3 regions of the Mangrovibacillus sp. Mu-81 genome follow, and region 1 is predicted to be linked to each of the others. Evidence: riboswitches for the same ligand, from Rfam matches in the RefSeq annotation. Region 1 holds a riboswitch; each other region holds the start of a gene.
What was found. A riboswitch is a leader RNA that binds a small molecule or an ion and turns the genes downstream of it on or off. The one in region 1 is predicted to bind S-adenosylmethionine.

Region 1 (4,261 bases):
GGGGTTGTTTACGTATCCGATCTTGATGGCTGCGGATATCCTGCTCTTCCAAACTGAAATTGTTCCTGTGGGCAGGGATCAAATTCAGCATGTTGAAATCGCAAGGGACATCGTTGAAAGCTTTAATCATACCTACGGTGACACATTCACACTTCCTCAGTATGTCATTGAAAAAGAAACCGCTGTGCTCCCGGGATTGGATGGACGCAAGATGAGTAAAAGCTATAACAATACCATCCCATTATTCGAGGAACCGAAAAAGCTGCAAAAACTCATAAATAAGATCAAGACAGATTCCAGCCCGCCTGGAGCGCCGAAGGATCCGGATGCATCTGTAATATACTCGTTATATAAAGAATTTGCGACAGACATACAAACCTCAGAAATGAGAAATCGCTTCCTGTCGGGAATTTCATGGGGAGAAGCCAAGAAAGAGCTTTTTGATGTTATGAATGTGTATTTGGAGGAGCCGCGTGACAGATACAATGAGTTGATGGCATCTCCTGAAAAGCTTAATGAAGTTTTACTGCAGGGTGCAGAAAAAGCAAGAAAGAAAACCCGTCCACTTTTGCAAGAGGTGAAAAGGAAAATCGGAATCCTTCATTCTTGAAGAAGAATATAAAAAAGCTGCCATCCCAAGTGATATGGCAGCTTTTCTAATCAAAATTATTATGGTTTTAAAATCACTTTAATATTGCCGTCCGCTTTCTCATCAAAAATATCATAACCCTTTGCCGCCTCTTCAAGTGGTAAACGATGAGTGATGATATCGGTAGGGTCAAATTCGTTGTTTTCTATCATATCATACAATTTAGGCATAAGATGTATGACAGGAGCCTGCCCCATTTTGATGGAGACATTTCTGCTGAAGAAGTCGCCTAAGGGAAAACGGTTTGCCTCCGTCCCATAAACACCTGTCAATTGCACTGTACCGAATTTTCTGACAGCTTGTGAGGCGGTTTTAATTGGACTGATGGTTCCGAATTGATTATCGAAATCTGATCCTAATGTCTCTTCGGGAGGGACGGTACCATCCATTCCTACACAGTCAATGACCACATCAGCGCCTCCTTTAGTAAATTCGTGAAGGACAGATCCGATGTCAGGGGTTTCTTTGAAATTGTATATTTCAGCACTGTTTGTGCGTTTAGCATGATCCAGGCGGTGCTCAACCTGATCAACAGCAATGACTCGATCGGCGCCTTTTAATTTGGCAAACTTTTGAGCCATCAGTCCTATCGGGCCGCTCCCAAGAACAATGACAGTATCCCCTTCTTTTACCCCGCTGTTTTCAACGCTCCAATAAGCTGTAGGTATGACATCCGAAAGGAAGAGGACACTTTCGTCATCGAGGTTACTGGTCTCGGGTACTTTAAATGATGTAAAGTCAGCATAAGGCACTCGAAGATATTCTGCCTGTCCGCCCGGATAACCTCCCATCATTTCAGTAAATCCAAACAGACCTCCTATTTCTCCATGGGGATTGGAATCATCACACTGACTTTCCATCTGATTCTTGCAGAAGAAACACTCTCCACAGCCGATATTGAAAGGGATGACGACACGGTCCCCTTTTTTAAGACTTTTCACTTCGGAACCTGCTTCCTCGACAATCCCCATTGGCTCGTGTCCCACGACATAATCTTGTTGAGGTTCTATCCCGCCGTGGTATAGGTGAAGGTCAGAACCGCATATCCCACTTGCTGTGATTCGCACAATCATGTCTGTAGCTTCCTGGATATCAGGTGTTTCAACTTCTTTGACCATCATCTTTTCTTTCCCTTGGAACGTTACGCCCTTCATAACTGATCACATCCTATTCTAGTATTTATATACATATAGACTTGATGTTGATGAATTAAACATTTGTTTGTTTAACAGTCCATCAATATTTAACAAACTCATCAAATCAATAACTGCTTAAAGCATTAAAAATGACAAAGTATTCATAATTTTCATTGACAATTAATAAAGTATGGTGTAAGTTATGAAGAAGTTATTTCAGTAAAGTGATTGCTGGATTTAATAAAACCAAATAGATTCTTATCCAGAGAGGTAGAGGGACTGGCCCTGTGACACCTCAGCAACCAGCATGGCGCATGGTGCTAATTCCAGCAAGTTGTAATCAACTTGAACGATAAGAGGGAGAATGAACGATAGAAGCCTTCTTATTTTGATAAGAGGGCTTTTTGTTTTTTACCCCTTTTCGTGTAAAAAAGAGAAAAGGAGCTGCAAAGTTGAAAAAACATATCGATACAATTCTCGTTCAATCCGGAAATCGTACGGACGCAGGCACAGGGGCCATCAGCCCCGCCATTCATTTGTCAACAGCATATGAACACAAGGCTATCGGACAATCAACAGGATTTGATTATTCCCGAACTGGAAATCCTACCAGGTCCATAGTAGAAGATACACTTGCTAAGCTGGAAGAAGGACATAGGGCTTTGGCATTCAGTTCGGGGATGGCAGCCATTCAAGCTGTTCTGAGTCTATTCACAACAGGCGATGAATTGATTGTTTCCCAAGATCTATACGGGGGCAGCTATCGTTTATTTCTTCAGTTTGAAAAACAATATGGAATCAGGTTTCATTTCGTGGATATGCATGATGATAGCCGGATTACAGAAAAGTTGAATGGTAGAACAAAAGCGATATTTCTTGAGACGCCAACTAATCCGTTGATGAATGAAACCAGTATTTCAGCCGTTTCCTCCATTGCTCAAGGTCATAACCTGCTGCTGATCGTGGACAACACGTTTTATACCCCGATTCTGCAAAAGCCGATTACAGAAGGGGCGGATATCGTCGTTCACAGTGCTACGAAATATTTAGGCGGTCACAATGATGTCCTTGCAGGGGCGGCCATCGTTAATAGTGAGGAATTGGGTGAGAAGCTCTTCATCATTCAGAATTCCATCGGTGCCGTCCTTTCCCCTTTTGACAGCTGGCTGCTTCTTCGAGGCATGAAAACACTAAGTATAAGAATGGCTCAGCATGAAAAAAATGCAAGGGTAATTTCAGAATACCTGAAGAATCATGATTGTGTGAGTGATGTGCTGTATACCGGCAGAGGCGGGATGCTGTCATTCCGGATTACAAGGGAAGAATGGGTTGGTCCATTTCTGCAGAAACTCAAAGTCATCACGTTTGCTGAAAGTCTTGGAGGGGTTGAAAGTTTCATTACGTATCCGGCTGCACAGACACATGCAGATATACCTGTAATGGAAAGGAATAGGCTGGGAATTTGTAATCGGCTGTTGAGATTTTCAGTTGGCATTGAGCATGTGGATGATATCATTTCGGACTTAGAGAATGTATTTAATCAGTTAAGAGGAGAGGCGATTATTCATGGGTAAAAAAACATATTCACGGCAAACTTCCCTGCTTCACTCTCACGGATATGATGCTCATACTGGAGCGGTTTCTACACCTGTCTATCACGCTACCACTTTTCATCAGAGTAATTTCGATCAGTTTGGCGCCTATGATTACAGTCGTTCAGGAAACCCTACCAGAGAAACGTTGGAAGAGACGATCGCTGAACTGGAAGGCGGTGTAAGAGGCTTTGCATTTTCATCAGGCATGGCTGCGATTTCCACAAGTTTCCTGATCCTTTCCAAGGGGGACCATGTTCTTATTTCGGAAGAAGTATATGGAGGCACTTACCGATTGATTACAGAGGTATTAAACCGGTTTGGTATTCAGTATTCCTTTGTTGATATGAGGGATCTTCATGAAGTTGCCCGTTCGATCAGACCAAATACGAAAGTGATTTATATTGAAACTCCTTCTAATCCATTGCTGAACATAACTGACATTGAAGGAATTGTGAAACTGGCCAAAGCAAATGATTGCTACACATTTTTAGATAATACGTTTATGACCCCGCTGCTGCAGAGACCTTTGTCACTTGGTATTGATGTAGTATTGCACAGCGCGACCAAGTTTCTGGCTGGTCACAGTGACGTCCTTGCGGGACTCGCGGTGACTGGAAACGAATTACTTGCAGAAAAGCTTGCTTTCTTACAAAACTCATTTGGTGCTGTACTTGGGCCGCAGGACAGCTGGCTATTATTAAGGGGATTGAAGACCCTGCATGTCCGGCTTAAACAATCTTCAGAAAGCGCATATAAAATCTCCCGATTCCTGGAGACGAGAGAAGAAGTAGAGGAAGTGTATTATCCGGGATTAAGCTATCACAAAGGACACGAGATCCATGTTCGCCAGGCAGAAGGGCCGGGTGCTGTGTTATCTTTCC
Region 2 (4,261 bases), on a different contig from region 1:
TTTTCCGTGGTCAACAAGGAATATCGATACAGAGTATATACAGAGGAGTGGCGGAGTCCCTTCCATCGACATTTCGCCCTTCATTATCCTCATACGCTCTCAATCGGGGAGATGAAAAAAGCGGCGCTTGATTTAATAGGGAAGCATGACTTCACAAGCTTTTGCTCTGCCAAAACGGAAGTGGAAGACAAAGTAAGGAATTTATACAGCATCACCATTACCGAACTTGAAGACGGACTCGTTTTTTCCTTCAAGGGAGACGGCTTCCTCTATAATATGGTGAGAATCCTGGTCGGCACCCTGCTGGAGGTAGGTTCTGGTAATATTCGCAGTGAGGACATGAAGAGCATACTTGCTGCGGAAGACAGGAACCGTGCAGGGAAGACCGCTCCACCGCATGGGCTCTATCTTTGGGAGGTAGAGTATGAGAGTGAAAATGAAGAGATTCAATTTAAATAAATCATTTTTTATTAAAACAACTAATCCAGGTGTAACATTCCCTTGACATTCGCTTTAGAACAAGATATTATAGCATATGGTATGTTATTAACCCCACGATAAGCCCCGGAAACTTATTGTGATTTGAAAATAAATACTACGGATTCATTTAATAGGAGGTAAACTCATGCGTACTACGTATATGGCAAAAGCCAACGAAATCGATCGTAAATGGTACGTTGTAGATGCTGAAGGCAAAACTCTAGGTCGTTTAGCTAGTGAAATTGCATCAGTTCTACGCGGTAAACACAAACCAACATTCACACCACACGTTGACACTGGTGATCATGTAATCATTCTTAATGCTTCAAAAATCGAATTGACTGGTAAAAAACTTACTGACAAGATTTACTACCGTCACAGTAACCACCCTGGTGGTTTGAAGCAGCGTACTGCATTAGAAATGCGTACAAACTATTCAGAGAAAATGTTAGAGCTTACGATCAAAGGTATGCTTCCTAAAGGTTCTTTAGGTCGTCAAATGATCAAGAAGCTTCATGTATACTCTGGATCTGAGCATCCACACCAAGCACAACAACCAGAAGTTTACGAACTTCGTGGATAATTAATAAGAGGAGGTTATTATCTTGGCTCAAGTTCAATATTACGGAACTGGTCGTCGTAAGAGCTCAGTAGCTCGCGTACGTTTAGTACCAGGTAACGGTAACATTGTTATCAATGATCGTGAAGTAGAAGTATATATCCCATTCGCAGCACTAAGAGAAGTAATCAAGCAGCCACTAGTTGCAACTGAAACTCTTGGTAACTATGACGTTTTAGTAAACGTACATGGTGGAGGCTATGCTGGTCAAGCTGGTGCGATCCGTCACGGAATCGCTCGTGCTTTACTGCAAGCTGATCCTGAGTACCGCGGTACTCTAAAACGCGCTGGATTATTAACTCGTGACGCTCGTATGAAAGAACGTAAGAAATACGGTCTTAAAGGCGCTCGTCGTGCACCACAATTCTCTAAGCGTTAATTATGGCTTTCAAAGACTCTCAACCTTATTGGGTTGGGGGTCTTTTTTTGACTTTGGCAGAAGTCCAGGTTGGATGGCTGGAGTATGGGAAAGCGCATTTCTCGAAAATTCGGTAGTTCGATCATAAATTTAGGATATTGCTCATAAAATCAGAATTTCGATCATATATGAGTTTTTTCGATCAAAAAACAAAAATTTCGAGCATAAACCTTGATAACTACCCAGCATTGTATAATAGGCATTGTTCATTTTTTCAAGTAAGTAAACCTGCACCCCTCCATTTGTACAATCACTACTAAAAAGATTAATTATGACTATATTCTATACTGAAAATAGTTCAATATTCCTTAAGAAAGGTGAAATAGAATCCCGAGTAATTCTCGATCAATCGTTGAATAAATCAATCTCTTTACCGAAAGCGGATAAAAAAATTTGAAAAAGTTCAGTAAGCGTTTCCAATACCGAACCTGTGACCATCCTCACAAATACCCGTTTAAATAAATTTAAATTCTGATTTGACAGATTATTTTGACTCCGTTATGATAATCTACATTCAACTAACTCAATAGAACATTTCCTTATCAAGAGCCGGGGGAGGAATCTGGTCCCGTGATCCCGCAGCAACCGTTACGTTGTAACAAGGTGCTAATTCCAGCAAGCGTATGCTTGGAAGATGAGAGGGCGTTATAAATATTAAAACCTCTTCCTCATCGGGAGAGGTTTTTTATTTTGAGAAGTGTTGGAGTCCCTGCAAGTGGAGAGCCGGTGCTTCTAAACCGAGTAAAATCATAAGAATAGTTTTATTTAAAGTGACTCTTAAGCCACGGACAAAAAGTGAAGAGGAGATGCAATGATGAAAAAACAGATTCATTTAAACGGCTTTATACAAAACTCACCGTCCCCGCATTCAACAGGATTATGGAAACATGAAAAGGATCGTGGAACATCCCATAACAGCTTGGCTTATTGGATTGAAGCGGCTCAAACGTTGGAACGCGGTAAATTTGATGCGATGTTCATTGCAGATGTGCTTGGCACGTACAGCGTATACGAAAACAGTTACGATGCGGCTGTCAGGGGTGCGGTGCAGCTTCCGGCTCATGATCCGCTCATCCCTATTTCAGCCATGGCTGCTGTCACGGAGCATCTCGGATTTGCACCGACCATCTCCACGACGTACGCACAGCCTTATTCACTGGCCCGCCAACTATCAACTCTAGACCATTTAACAGGAGGCAGGGTTGCCTGGAATGTGGTGACGTCTTATTTAGAAAGTGAAGCTGTTAACCTCGGACTTTCCGGAAGGCTTCCTAAGGAACTCCGATATGACCGGGCGGATGAATTTCTCCAAGTTGTTTATAAGCTTTGGGAGCACAGCTGGGAAAAGGATGCAGTGGTATATGACAGGGAAAACGACGCGTTTGCGGAACCAAATAAAGTTCATTCGATTAACCATGATGGAGAGTTCTTCAATGTGCCTGGCCCGCATCTTGTGGAACCTTCTCCGCAGCGCACTCCTGTTCTGTTCCAGGCAGGTTCTTCCCCAAAAGGAAGGGATTTTGCAGCCAAACATGCGGAAGCGGTATTCACTAAAAATCATTCGCTGGATGGATTGAAACTATATACAGCGGATATCCGCAGACGGGCGGAGGAACAGGGAAGAAACCAAGGGGACATACTCATCTTCCCGATGGTACTGCCGATCATTGGTTCAACAGAGGAAGAAGCATATGCCAAATATGAAGAATTGACGAACCACGTCAGCTATGAAGGAACGGCTTCTCTTCTATCGGGTCATACAGGTATTGACTTTTCACAATTCGATCCTGATCAGTATATCGAGGACATTGAAACGGATGCCATGCAGGGAAATCTCGATATGTATGGAAAGGACCCTAACAAAAAATGGACGCTCCGGGAAGCGATTAAGAATCATGGTCTTGGAAATGGGACAGTGAAGTTCATCGGTACACCGGAGCAAATCGCAGACAAAATCGAGAATTGGGCAGTAGAAGGCGATGCGGATGGATTTAATATCGCCCAGACGTATTCACCGGGTACATTCGCGGAGTTTGTCGATCATGTGGTTCCAGAACTTCAAAAACGCGGGATTTACCGGAAGGAATACGAGGGATCAACATTGAGGGAGAATATGTTTGGAAAAGGCCATGCGCATTTACGGGAGAATCATCCAGCCAAAAAGCTTACACCTGTTCAAGTTTAGGATAAACCTCATCACACAAGTGAGAGAAGGGAGTAAAGAATGAGTGATTTAGCATTATATACATGGATAGGATTTGCGATATTTCTGGTTGCTATGTTTGCTTTGGGATTTGTCAGTGCCAAAAAAACAAAAAGTGTCAGCGACTTTGCGATCGGAGGTGAAAATCTCGGACCTTATGTACTTGGTCTTTCCTTTGCGGCAACCTATTTAAGCGCAGCTACATTCCTTGGTTACCCGGGGTGGTCGCATGATTGGGGATTATCCAATCTCTGGTTGTTTTTGGCGATTATCGGCGGTGGACCGATCGGCGTCTTGATGGTGGCCAAAAAAGTAAGGAAATTGAATACCGGCCAAAAATCACTTTCCCTTCCCGACTGGCTCGGGGATTTTTATAACAGTGATTTCCTGAGGGTCGGTTCAGGTCTGATTTTATTGTTTAACATCTTTTATATTTCTGCTCAATTTGTTGCAGGTGCCCGTATCTTTGAATATCTGCTTGGGATGTCCTATAAAGGCGGCTTGGTTTTCATCGCAGTGATCGTCGTGCTTTACGTATTCG
Region 3 (4,261 bases), on a different contig from region 1:
TTAGAACCGCTGTTGATCTCCGCTCAAGACTTCGCTTTCCGCGGGTAGCCGGTGAGCCTTCTCGTCACAAACACCTGCGGATCAGAAAAGTGGATGCTGCTCACTCAGAGACTAATGTCTCGAGCCTCTAGCCGCCGGTACTGGACAGGTCTCACCTGGCTCTCTTTTCCAGCAGGAATCTTCGTCTTGCACTTCAATCAACTGCTGGAACAAGCAAAAAAATAAAAAAGAAGGACAGGCAAATGGATGCCCGTCCCTCACTATTAGGCTGTTAACTAACTCTATTCCATCCACTCCGGCTTCCCGAATCCTTTGAATTCTTCATCAATAGTCTTCTCAAACTCATCGGCTTCAACCACCGCCTTGATGTCTTTCGCGATCTGTGAGTCGACGTCTTTCGTGTTCATGACAACTCGGTTGCGGTATTGGTCCGGCATATTCTCAAGCTGCAATGCATCCAGTAAGTCCATTTTCGCCGCAAGTGCGTAGTTGCCCGGTACTGCTGATAAGTCGACACTTTCGACCGCTCTTGGAAGCTGAGCCGCTTCGATCGGCTTGAATTGAAGGTTCTTCACGTTTTTATCGATGTCCTTTTCAGAAACCGTCAATGGGTCGGTCCCCTCTTTCAACGTGATCAGCTCTGCGTCCTCTAAGATTTGGAATGCACGTGCTGCGTTGGTCGGGTCGTTCGGGATAGAGATGGCGCTGCCTTCTTTGATGGTATCCAGAGAATCGAATTTATTCGAGTAGATCCCCATCGGTGCTGTCGGGACGACGATGACTTCCGAAAGCTCCATGCCGTGCTGTTCTGCGAATGTTTCCATGTAGATTTTATGCTGGAACAGATTCGCATCAAGATCACCCTGTGCCAATGCATTGTTAGGCTGGATATAGTCACTGAATTCCTTCACCTCTACCGTGTAGCCTTTCTCTTCCAGCCCCGGTTTGATCGCTTTTGTAACCATATCACTGTAAGGACCGGATGTCGCCCCGATGGTTATCTCTTTCTTTTCCCCCGAGCTTGCCTCTTCGCCTCCGCAGGCTGCAAGTAAGCTGACGATTAATACTGCTGCTAAAAATAAAATCCACTTTTTCATGAAATCTTCCCCCTAAATTGATTATCTTTTATCTACTAATCTTGCAAAAATATCCCCTGTGTACTGGATGAGCTGCACCAGGCAGATCAACACGACGACCGTGGTAATCATCACTGTATTGTCGTAGCGGTAGTAGCCGAAACGGATGGCGAGATCGCCGACTCCGCCTCCCCCTACGATTCCTGCCATGGCGGAATAAGCAACAAGGCTGATCGTTGTAATCGTGATCGCCTGTATGACTGCCGGTTTCGCTTCCGGAAGCAGGACGTCCTTGATGATCATCCATGGACTCGCCCCGACCGACACCGATGCTTCGATAACACCTTTATCGATCTCACGCAGTGCTGTTTCAACCATTCTTGCAAAAAACGGGATCCCCGCAACTGACAATGAAACGGATGCGGCTGTCGGTCCAATTGTCGTGCCCGTCAATAGTTTCGTAAGCGGCAGCAGTGCAACCAATAAAATGATGAATGGAACCGAACGGACCATGTTCACCACAAAACCGACGATCTTCTTAACGAACCCATTCTGTAAAAAAAGCCCCTTGTCTGTCACGAAAAGCAGAACACCGAGCGGCATCCCGAGTAAAATTGCGATAGCCAGTGAAATGCCGACCATATAGACGGTTTCGAGGAATGCTTTATTCAACTCTGGTAAAATCGTAATCAATGATTCAGGCAGCACGGTCCAGCACCTCCAGGCTTTGTGTTTTGGCGGTTATGTAGCGGATCGCCGCCTGTATTTCAGCTTCATCGCCGATCAGCTCCATGATAAAAATCCCAAGCGGGGTTTCCTGGATGTATTCTATTTTCCCATGCAGGATATTGCCGCGTACTTTGTATTTCTGGAATACTTCCGATACCACACTTTCTTCAGCGATCGAGCCCTTGAACTGGATCTTGATCAATTTCCCTGTCCGACTGTTCAATAAGTGCGGCGGCAATTCAAACTGCAGGATGTTTTCGATGAACTGCTTTGTCAGCGGCTGTACCGGGTTGGCAAAGAGGTCGTATACCGCCCCTTCTTCAACGATTCTGCCATCCTGCATGACAGCCATCCTGTCGCAGATTTCTTTCACCACTTCCATTTCGTGCGTGATGAGGACGATCGTCAATCCAAGCTGTTTGTTGATGTCTTTCAATAGTTTAAGGATCGATTTCGTCGTGCTCGGGTCCAGTGCGGAAGTCGCTTCATCGCACAGCAGCACGGATGGCTTGTTCGCAAGCGCCCTCGCAATTCCGACGCGCTGCTTTTGCCCGCCGCTCAGCTGGGCGGGATAGGCCTGGGCTTTATCGCTTAACCCGACCATTTCTAAAAGTTCGTTCACCCTCGGCCCGATTTCTGCCTTTGGGACCTTGGCAGCTTTTAATGCGAACGCAAGATTCTCATACACCGTTTTCGCTTTGATGAGGTGGAAGTGCTGAAAAATCATGGAGATCTTCTGTCGTGCAAGACGGAGATCCCTGGAAGAAAGCTTCGTCAAATCCTGTCCGTCGATGATGATTTCACCCGATGTCGGTTTTTCCAGCAGGTTCAGACAACGGATGAGAGAACTTTTCCCTGCACCGCTGTAGCCGACGATGCCGAAGACTTCCCCTTTTTGTATGGTGACAGAAACGTTATCCACACCGAGTATCGTCTGCTTTTTTGTCTTGTATTCTTTTACAAGGTTTTTGATTTCAATCACATTGACCACCCCTTTTATTTCTACCTATTAAACCAAGCTGCAGTACTTTTAAAAATAAAAAATGCCCCTTTCAATTACTGAAAGAAGCATCGCTCATGTATCTCGACTTATCTCTCAGAATGAAATTCATTCTGCAGGAATTGGCACCGTTCCACATTGGAGGTTGCCGGACGTCATAGGGCCTGATCCCTCGGTCACTCTTGATAATTGAAAGTATTTAATTTTCGAATTTTTTATCTTATAGGTGATATTATATGGTTTGATATGGAAAGTCAACAAGAGATTTTGGCGGATGCTTGTGTAAGCGGTTTCTTTGCTTTAGAGTCAGTGGAGAAGTTTTTTAAGGGTGGCGGCTGCATTTGAAGTATGTTCCTTGTAACATCTGCTGTTGAAAATAGGGTCTAGCTTTTTCAATCCAAAAAATTTAAACAAACGTATGATTAAGGTCTGGAAACCTTTTGCGACAAGGGGTTGGCGGGTTTAAACAAACGTTTGATTAAATTTGCATGGCCGTTCCCATGAGGGTCATTTGTTTGTCAAACAGCCGTCTGAACAAACTGAACAAATTTGAAGAGGCTGGGACAAAACAAAAAAACAACTACTAATTCGAACATTATCAGTGTTGACTCTAGATACCGCTAATGATTTCCGTGCAAGACTTCGCTTTCCGCGGGTGACCCGTGAGCCTCCTCATCGCATTCGCTCTTGCGGGTTAGAAAAGCGGAGGGGCTTTGCTCAGAGGCGTGTGGCATAAGGCGAATCGGCAACGAAGGTGTTCCTTGCCTTCTTGGACGAGTCGCCTTATGAAATGTGCCTCTAAGCCCAGGAGCTGGACAATTAGAAAAGCGGAGGCGGCTTGCTCAGAGGCGACAAGCATAAGACGAGCAAGCCGGAAAGGCGCTTTTTGCCTTGTTGGCTTGATTGACTTATGACCTCGAGCCTCTAGCCGCCGGAGCTGGACAGGTCTCACATTAGTCACTTTTCCCGCAGGAGTCCTCGTCTTGCACTCCAATCAACCGCTGGGACAGACTGAAAACAAATGAACTGTTGAATAAAACAATTAAAAAACCCGAACATACTTGAATCCTGGAATTCAAATCAGTTCGGGTTTTACATAGACTAAAACACTTTTGTCCCAGCCTCTTACTTCATCTATTATAAAACTTCATAATCCGTTACATTACGTTCAACCACGCGTGCTCCTTCTACGCTAACCAGTGTGCCGCTTGAGCTGCCGAATACGCCGGTTGCGATCAGGTTGTCCATTGCCGCTTTCACCTGGATGGTATCAATCGGGTCAATCGGGTCGTTGAGGCTGATTTTCGCCGATTTCCCTGTATCCGTTCTAAATTGAAGTTCAAGTACTTTTGCCATTATTAATAGTCCTCCTTCCCATTAAATTTCAACGATCATTACGCGTTGATATCGAAATTCTGGATCTTTTCCACGTTGAACAGGTTCTTCTCAGAAAGAC

Region 2: another riboswitch for S-adenosylmethionine. It lies ahead of V6B33_RS19840 (LLM class flavin-dependent oxidoreductase); the one in region 1 lies ahead of V6B33_RS10170 (methionine biosynthesis PLP-dependent protein).
Region 3: another riboswitch for S-adenosylmethionine. It lies ahead of V6B33_RS05155 (methionine ABC transporter ATP-binding protein); the one in region 1 lies ahead of V6B33_RS10170 (methionine biosynthesis PLP-dependent protein).

Annotation. Positions count from the first base shown of each region.
Region 1 is NZ_JBAJHU010000003.1:612,074-616,334, forward strand. Features, by position in the region: gene V6B33_RS10160 (tryptophan--tRNA ligase) at 1-610, shown strand, start outside; gene V6B33_RS10165 (zinc-dependent alcohol dehydrogenase) at 670-1,803, opposite strand; SAM riboswitch class I at 2,041-2,144, shown strand; gene V6B33_RS10170 (methionine biosynthesis PLP-dependent protein) at 2,238-3,359, shown strand; gene metC (cystathionine beta-lyase) at 3,352-4,261, shown strand, end outside.
Region 2 is NZ_JBAJHU010000015.1:8,023-12,283, reverse strand. Features, by position in the region: gene truA (tRNA pseudouridine(38-40) synthase TruA) at 1-459, shown strand, start outside; gene rplM (50S ribosomal protein L13) at 626-1,063, shown strand; gene rpsI (30S ribosomal protein S9) at 1,086-1,478, shown strand; SAM riboswitch class I at 2,054-2,158, shown strand; gene V6B33_RS19840 (LLM class flavin-dependent oxidoreductase) at 2,329-3,702, shown strand; gene V6B33_RS19835 (sodium:solute symporter family transporter) at 3,742-4,261, shown strand, end outside.
Region 3 is NZ_JBAJHU010000002.1:296,474-300,734, forward strand. Features, by position in the region: gene V6B33_RS05145 (MetQ/NlpA family ABC transporter substrate-binding protein) at 282-1,097, opposite strand; gene V6B33_RS05150 (methionine ABC transporter permease) at 1,119-1,784, opposite strand; gene V6B33_RS05155 (methionine ABC transporter ATP-binding protein) at 1,774-2,787, opposite strand; SAM riboswitch class I at 2,892-2,997, opposite strand; gene V6B33_RS05160 (DUF2922 domain-containing protein) at 3,943-4,161, opposite strand; gene V6B33_RS05165 (DUF1659 domain-containing protein) at 4,200-4,261, opposite strand, start outside.